2 linked regions of the Lactiplantibacillus plantarum genome follow. Each later gene encodes a partner of the first gene's protein in a complex. Links are inferred from orthologs where the notes say so. Each region holds a gene or a part of one and is shown on either strand. Other genes may lie near its edges.

Region 1 (4,619 bases):
CAACTGGCCAATTTTTTGTTCATAAATGGCGAAACGTTCTTTGTAAATCGAAATCAATTCAGTTTGCCCAATCGCCGCAATCGCCTGTTGTTCAGGAATTGCTTTTGGACGTTGCTTGAGTCCCATATAATTCAAGCCAACACCAATAGCCCCTGACGAAACCAAGACAACTTCACGCCCACGGTGTCGCATTGCGCTAATGACAAAGGCTAATTGATCGATTGCCCGTAAGTTGATCGATCCATCTGGATAAACTAGCGTGCTTGTCCCGACTTTAATCACGACTCGTTTAGCCTTTAGTTTTCGTATCACTTTCACTACTGCCACCAACTTCTCTAATTATTTTGTTTCACGTGAAACATCGGTCTGAACGTCCGTCTTCATATAATTAACGGCCTTGCGTAAATTAAAGTGAACGACACCGATATTAACTGCCAACACGATCAATAAAACCACAAATGCCAACAAAAACAGCACCTTATAAGACCAATTATCGATAATCACACCACCAAATAACGGCCCTAGCGAGCGCCCTAACGCACAAAAGGCTTGTACTAGTCCTTGGTAACGCCCCTTAGCACTAACTGGTGATAACTGACTCACTAGTGTTGGCATGGCTGGTGACCAAGTTGCTTCACCAATCGTCAATAAAATCATGGCAAAGATAAAGTGTGGGTAATCATGCGCAATCACAAGTGATAGAAATGATAAGCCCACGAATAGCATGCCGAAGAAAAATTGATTATATAAATTTTTAATCCGATTCCCCAGCAAACTTAAAATACTCTGAATAAGGACCAGTAAGCCCGCGTTGATTGTCCATAGAAAACTGTAATTCCGCAGCGGCATCCCCAAATTCGTCATGTAGACGGATAAATTGCTGACCCACTGTTCGTATAGCAACCAGATAATAAATAAACTAATAAAGAAGGTCCAGACAATGTGAAAATTGGCCCGTGGCAAGTGCACATCTTGTCCTTGGCGCGGATCAACCCCGGTCACGTTCGACGAATCCACATTGTATTCAAATAATGCAATAATCAAGAAAATCACGAAGAGGCTCGTGGTCATCGAGAATAGCAAGGCCATCCCCATGCTATACACGATACCAACCAGCATCGTGCCGAAGACAACTCCGAGATTGGCAGCGAGATACATCAACGTAAACGTTCGCCGCACTTTATCGCGGGGGACACTGGCAGCCAAAGCATTAAACATCGTATTTAGCCAGCCACTAGCAAACCCGGTCACGACTAACAACATCGGATACCACGGCCATCCATGAAAAAAGATCAGAGCAAAGTTCGCGAGGCCATTCAACGTGATTCCCATCAGTAACAGGTGATAAGGATTACCTCGATCAAATATACGCCCACCAATCGTACTTGCCAAAACGTTGGCAACTGAATTGAGCATCAGGACAATTCCAGTCTCCGTCAACGACTTACCTAACACATTGTGCATGTAGATCGTCGTTAACGGCCAAATGAAACTCATACCAATGTTATTCATAAACTGCCCGGCAATTAGCCACGGCGTTTTAATGAGTTGCTTTTGTGCCACGCCATCACCACCATTATTAAATCTGTCTACTTTTCATCATAGCAAAGTTTATTTAAAATAACAGGGACATTTATCTCACTAACTCATTATTATCACGGCCAAATTGGTGCATCAGCCCAACCAATTGGCGGAAAACAAGTGGCCTCGGCACGTGATAAACAAAAAATTCCTCTTAATTAGTTTAAGAGGAATTTGATAACAAATTTATTGATCGACTGCAATTAAGCTTGGGGATCCTGCGCATAAGAGACTGAGGAGAACTTATTAAATGGTTTCACAAATAATAGTTTGACCGTTCCCCGCGCCCCAGCACGGTTCTTTTCGATAATCACTTCAACTTCACCAACATCCTCAGAAGCATCTTCGTCCCGCGGATCGCCGCCATTAAAGTCACCACCGCCACCAAAATTACCGCCATCATCATCGTCGCCGCCTTCGCGATCATAATAATCTTCCCGGTATAGGAAGGCAACGATGTCAGCATCTTGTTCAATTGAACCCGATTCACGAATATCGGAAAGCACTGGCCGCTTATCTTGACGCTGTTCAACACCACGAGATAGCTGTGATAAGGCAATGACTGGAACACCTAGTTCCTTAGCCAGTTTCTTCATTTGCCGCGAAATTTCGGAAACTTCCTGTTGCCGACTTTCTGTGTTACTACCTTCGATCAGTTGCAAATAATCGACCACAATCAAGCCGAGGTTACCTTGCTCTTTCGCTAAGCGGCGACTTTTGGCCCGGATTTCTGACATCTTGATTCCGGGGGTATCGTCAATAAAAATACTAGCTTTAGACAAACTCCCCATGGCAACCACCAAGTGTTCCCACTCTTCTTCGTTCAGTTGCCCCGTCCGTAAATGCCCAGCGTCAATACTACCTTCTGCACACAGCATCCGGTTGACTAAGGATTCGGCACCCATTTCCAAACTGAAAATGGCCACTGTCGTATCCGTTTTAGTCGCCACATTTTGGGCAATATTCAGGACAAAGGCTGTCTTACCAACGGCTGGCCGGGCAGCCAAAATAATCAGATTATCCGGTTGTAAGCCGGCGGTCATTTTATCCAGCTCCGCAAAACCAGTCGGTAAACCGGTAATGTCATCATCATTTTGATACAAGCGGTCAATTTCTTCAATCGACGCGTTCAACACATCTGAAATCGACTTAAACCCACTCTGATTACGCTGTTCAGACACGTTCATAATGTCGCGTTCCGCGTCATCTAATAACGTGGTCACGTCATCATTTTCCGTATAGGCCTTTTGCGTAATCTCCGTGGCCGTCTTGATCAACCGCCGCACCGTCGCCTTTTGCGCCACAATCTTAGCATAGTAGCCAGCGTTAGCCGCAGTCGGTACGGACCCAGCTAATTCAGCAATGTAGCTCATCCCACCAACATCATCCAATTGATTTTGGGCCGTTAATAAATCACTAACGGTCACCGCATCAATAGCCTCGTCACGGTCATTTAAAGTCACCATGCTGGCAAAAATGATCTGATGTGCGCGCCGATAGAAATCTTGCGCTTCGACAAACTCCATCGCTTCCACGAGGGCGTCACTGTTTAAGAAAATAGCCCCCAAGACTGCCTTTTCAGCTTCAATATTTTGTGGTGGGGTTTGATCCAGCACATCGTTGTTCATTTGTGATCCGTCCTTTTACTTTTCGACAACGTGCACGCGAATTTTCGCCGTTACTTCTGGATGTAACTTAACGGGCACGTTTGTGTAACCTAATACCCGAATTGGTTCTGGTAATTCGATCTTGCGTTTATCAAGCTTAACTTGGTATTGGTCAGCTAACGCCGTTGCAATTTGTTTGCTAGGAATTGACCCAAACAACCGACCATCAGTACCAGCTTTGGCCTTCAATTCAACAACCGTTTCATCAGCTTCCAAAACTGTCTTGACTTGCTTAGCTTCGGCTAATTCCTCAGCGGCACGTGCTGCTTCAGACTTCTGTTCAGCCTTCAACGTATTGATTGCCGCTTTAGTGGCTTCCTTGGCCAATCCCTTTTTAATTAAAAAGTTCTGCGCGTAACCATCCGGGACATTCTTGATTTGGCCCCGCTTGCCCTTACCACGGACATCATTCAAAAAAATAACTTGCATTTAGACTCACTCCTAATTAGATTCTGTGGTCGGCTCATCAGTTGCCGTTAACAAATCAATCAACGATTGTTTGACGGCTTCAACTGACTGCCCTTCAATCTGGGTTGCAGCATTCGATAAATGACCGCCACCACCCAATTTTTCCATATAAACTTGTACGTTGATCTCGCCAAGTGATCGTGCCGAAATTCCGACCCGTCCATCTTCACGACGTGTAATCACGAATGATGCGTCGACACCAGACATAGATAATAGTGAATCAGCAGCTTGAGCCGCCGTTACTGGGTCATAGACCTGATCATCTTCACCAACACATAATGCCATATCCTGGTTAACAAATTCAACGGTTTCAATCAGATGATTGCGTTGTAGATAACTATCAACGTTCTCCTTCATAAATTGTTGAACGAGTAACGAGTCCGCACCGGCTGATCGTAGATAACTAGCAGCATCAAACGTCCGCGATCCTGATCGTAATGAAAACGACTTCGTATCGATAACGATTCCGGTCAACATTGCGGTTGCCTCAATCTTATTGATTGGTTCGGCATCGTGCGATTGATATTCAAACATCTCGGTAATCAGCTCACAAGTCGACGAAGCATACGGTTCAATATAAACCAAAACTGGGTTTTCTGGAAATTCTTCGCCCCGTCGATGGTGATCAATAATCATAACGCGATTTTCGAGCCGCTCATAAAGGGCCTGTGACATTGAAATACTTGGCTTAGAATGGTCAGCCATAATCAATAAACTTTGGTCAGTGGCCTTCTCAAGTGCTTCTTCCGGCGAGATAATCGCTGACTCGATGTTCTCATCAGACTTCAACTGGTCCAGTAAACGCTGAATGTCTGAATGCACATTTTGCTCATCCAAGACGATCCAACACTGTTTACCATTCATTTCAGCAATTCGGCGAATCCCGAGACAGGCCCCAACGGC
Region 2 (2,989 bases), 1.4 Mb from region 1 along the record:
CTAAGTTGGCAGCCGGTGATTTGACTGTTGATCCAAGTTTATTTGAAAATGAGGCGGAACAACACTTGTACGATGCTGTTCTTGAATTGCAAAAGCAATTTACCCCAGCGATGAGTATGGAGGACCGTTTCAAAGCCCTGGCCGCCTTACGACCATTGATCGTCGACTACTTTGAACAGACGATGGTGATGAGTAAGGATGAAAAGGTGCGGGATAATCACTTGAAGCAACTCTTGACGATCGCCCAAATGATCAACGTGATGGGTGACTTGAATCAATTAATCGTTAAATAAGCACGGACTGTGGATAATCAAAAGAAGTTACAGCAAGCGCGCTGTAGCTTCTTTTTTAGTTTGCTGACAAACAAATTTGACAAATATGTCTAATAAGGGCAACTTATTATTGCACTGCTGTCAAACTTGTGGTAGTATATATTCTGTAAAAGTTTGCACGCACAAAGTCGCATCCAAATTTCGTGATGCGGCTTTTGATTGCGGCAATGATTTGGTTGGTTTGTCAGACTTTAGTTAGTAGAAATGGGGTGGCAAAGTGGCCAATCGAATTCCCGAGGAAAAGGTTGAGCAAGTCCGCTCAGCAGTCAACATTGCGGATTTTATTGGACAATACGTTCAGTTGAAGAAGGCTGGTAAGAATTTATTTGGCCTGTGTCCCTTTCACGAAGAGCGCACGCCATCCTTTTCGGTCAATGAGCAAAAGCAGATTTTTCACTGTTTCAGCTGTGGCCGTGGGGGCAACGTGTTCAGCTTCATTATGGATCTCGAAAACTTGTCTTTTCCGGAAGCAGTCGTCAAGGTGGCCGATTTTGGGCACATTGACTTGCCGGCGAGCTATACGGCGCAGTCACAACCGGCCGCACCTAAGGATCAGCAACAAGCCGATCTGTTAAAGTTGTACGCGGATAGCGCTAAAATGTATCAACATATTTTAGTGAATACTGAACTGGGTGAACCGGCGCTTAAGTACTTGCACGAGCGTGGGCTGGATGATGAGACGATTAAAACGTTTGGTATCGGCTATGCACCTGCTAATCAGCTCTTGTTAGATTTTTTTAAAGAACACCAGTCCGACTACCAACTACTACGGCAGTCGGGTCTGTTCATTGAAAATCAAGCGGGTGACTTACGTGATCGCTTCGTTGACCGGGTCTTGTTTCCGATTAAAGACGCGAGTGGTCGGGTGATTGCTTTCTCAGGTCGAATCCTCAAAAAATCACCTAATGAACCTAAGTATTTGAATAGTCCGGAAACGAAGCTGTTCAACAAGCGTTCAGTATTATTTAACTTTGACTTAGCACGGGGCCCCATTCGACAACAAAAGTCGGTGGTTCTGTTTGAAGGCTTTATGGATGTGATTGCGGCTTATCGTTCTGGTATTCAGAACGGGGTCGCATCAATGGGGACGAGCTTAACTGATGAGCAGATTTACATGCTTGAGCGCGTTACCGACACCTTATATGTCTGTTACGATAGCGATATGCCGGGGCAAAAGGCGACTGATCGTGCTCTGAAATTGCTAGGTGGCAACAGTCGCCTTAATCTGGGTGTAATCCAAATGCCTGATGGGATGGATCCCGACGAGTATTTGCGTGCTCAGGGGCAGGAGAAGTTTGTCCAAGTATTTGAAGATGGTAAGCAAACGCCCACTGCATTTGAAATGCAGTATTTAAAACATGATTTGAACTTGCAAAACACGCCCGATCAATTGACTTATTTACAGGCGGTCTTGCAACAATTAGCACAACTGTCCTCTAGTGTCGAACAGGATTTATATTTAAACCAATTAGTGGCGGAGTTCGATCTTGATAAGGATGATTTAAAGCAACAGTTACGATCACTGGTCGGTCAGCAGGCCGTTCGACGTGGTGGTGGTCACTCGGATGAACCGCAAGTAGCTCCGCCACCAGCACCTGCGCCGCTAGGGCCACCCCCAGCCACGGTGGATGGCAGTACGAACAGTGGCCCGTTAAGTCGGGTAGAGAAAGCGGAGCGGTTGTTACTGTACCGTTTGTTGAATGACCACGATGTTTGGTTACGGGTGATGGCGATTGCTGGTTTTCATTTTGTTCATGATTCGTATCAACAAATCTTGGTGTATGCGGAGGCTTATTTTAAAACGCATAATCAATTTGATTTGGGCAACTTTACGGATTTTATGACGGATTCAGATTTACAGCCTGTCGTCACGAGTTTGGAATTTATGGACGTGGCCAATGAATCTTCCAAGGAAGAGATTGCTGATCTAGTCAATGTGATCATGAATCAACAGCCGCTGGTAGAACAAATCAACAGTAAGAAGGCCGAGTTAACGGCAGCCAAGCAGATCGGTAATCGTGATTTGGTTCAGCAGTTAACGTTGGCATTAATTGACCTATATCGGCAACAACAGCAGGTCCAACGAGCTGATAACTAGGCGTGAAAATGATATACTTAAGGTTGGCTCGGTATTGCAACCGATCAGCTGGTAGATGCATACTAAATAGGAGGCTACTACATGGCAAAGGCAAAAGCAACGACGGAATACGACAAAGCCGTTAAAGCATTAATTAAGGAATATAAGAAAACTGGTAGCATTCAATATGATGAATTATCAGATAAATTAGCAGCGCCTTACAAACTAGATGCTAGTGGCATTGATAAATTATTACAAAAGGTTGAAGATGCTGGGATTAGTGTTGTTGATGAAAAAGGTGATCCTGATGCTCGAGCGGTCAAAAGTGTCAAAAAAGTTTCTAAGAAGGAACTTAGTGACGCTGGCTCGGCTTCTGGAATTAAAATCAATGATCCCGTGCGGATGTATTTGAAAGAAATTGGTCGTGTCGACTTGTTAACGGCTGACGAAGAAGTCGCTTTAGCACTCCGAATCGAACAAGGTGATGAATCTGCCAAGCAAGAATTAGCCGAAGCCAACTTACGGTTGGTCGTTTCGATTGCCAAACGTTACGTGGGTCGGGGAATGCAATTCCTTGATT

What was found. Proteins that work in one complex are often made in the same cells at the same time.
Region 2: the proteins of dnaB (region 1) and dnaG are in contact, whole or in part, in a crystal structure (PDB 2R6A), measured with the Geobacillus stearothermophilus proteins. The link is inferred for Lactiplantibacillus plantarum from one-to-one orthologs. Residues at the interface, in WP_033016901.1 of Geobacillus stearothermophilus: Ser13, Glu15, Ala16, Gln18, Glu91, Leu92, Asp94, Ala95, Val96, Pro97, Thr98, Ala99, Ala100, Asn101, Tyr104, Tyr105, Ile108; in WP_049624496.1 of Geobacillus stearothermophilus: Lys456, Leu457, Leu458, Pro459, Ala460, Asn463, Ala464, Leu467, Leu535, Leu536, Ile537, Ala538, Gln544, Glu545, Asp548, Tyr549, His552.

Annotation. Positions count from the first base shown.
Region 1 is NZ_CP039121.1:3,227,550-3,232,168, forward strand. Bases 998-3,838 are described here. They hold dnaB (replicative DNA helicase), read right to left. Parts: upstream 3,210-3,838; coding sequence 1,785-3,209; downstream 998-1,784. Other genes in these bases: E5260_RS15210 (MDR family MFS transporter), read right to left, coding at 998-1,563; rplI (50S ribosomal protein L9), read right to left, coding at 3,225-3,677; E5260_RS15225 (DHH family phosphoesterase), read right to left, coding at 3,690-3,838. Outside these bases: proB (glutamate 5-kinase), read right to left, coding at 1-318; more of E5260_RS15210, read right to left, coding at 340-997; more of E5260_RS15225, read right to left, coding at 3,839-4,619. UniProt on the Escherichia coli protein: The main replicative DNA helicase, it participates in initiation and elongation during chromosome replication. Travels ahead of the DNA replisome, separating dsDNA into templates for DNA synthesis.
Region 2 is NZ_CP039121.1:1,828,697-1,831,685, reverse strand. It holds dnaG (DNA primase), read left to right. Parts: upstream 1-549; coding sequence 550-2,430; downstream 2,431-2,989. Other genes in the region: rpoD (RNA polymerase sigma factor RpoD), read left to right, coding at 2,512-2,989; glyS (glycine--tRNA ligase subunit beta), read left to right, coding at 1-293. UniProt on the Escherichia coli protein: RNA polymerase that catalyzes the synthesis of short RNA molecules used as primers for DNA polymerase during DNA replication.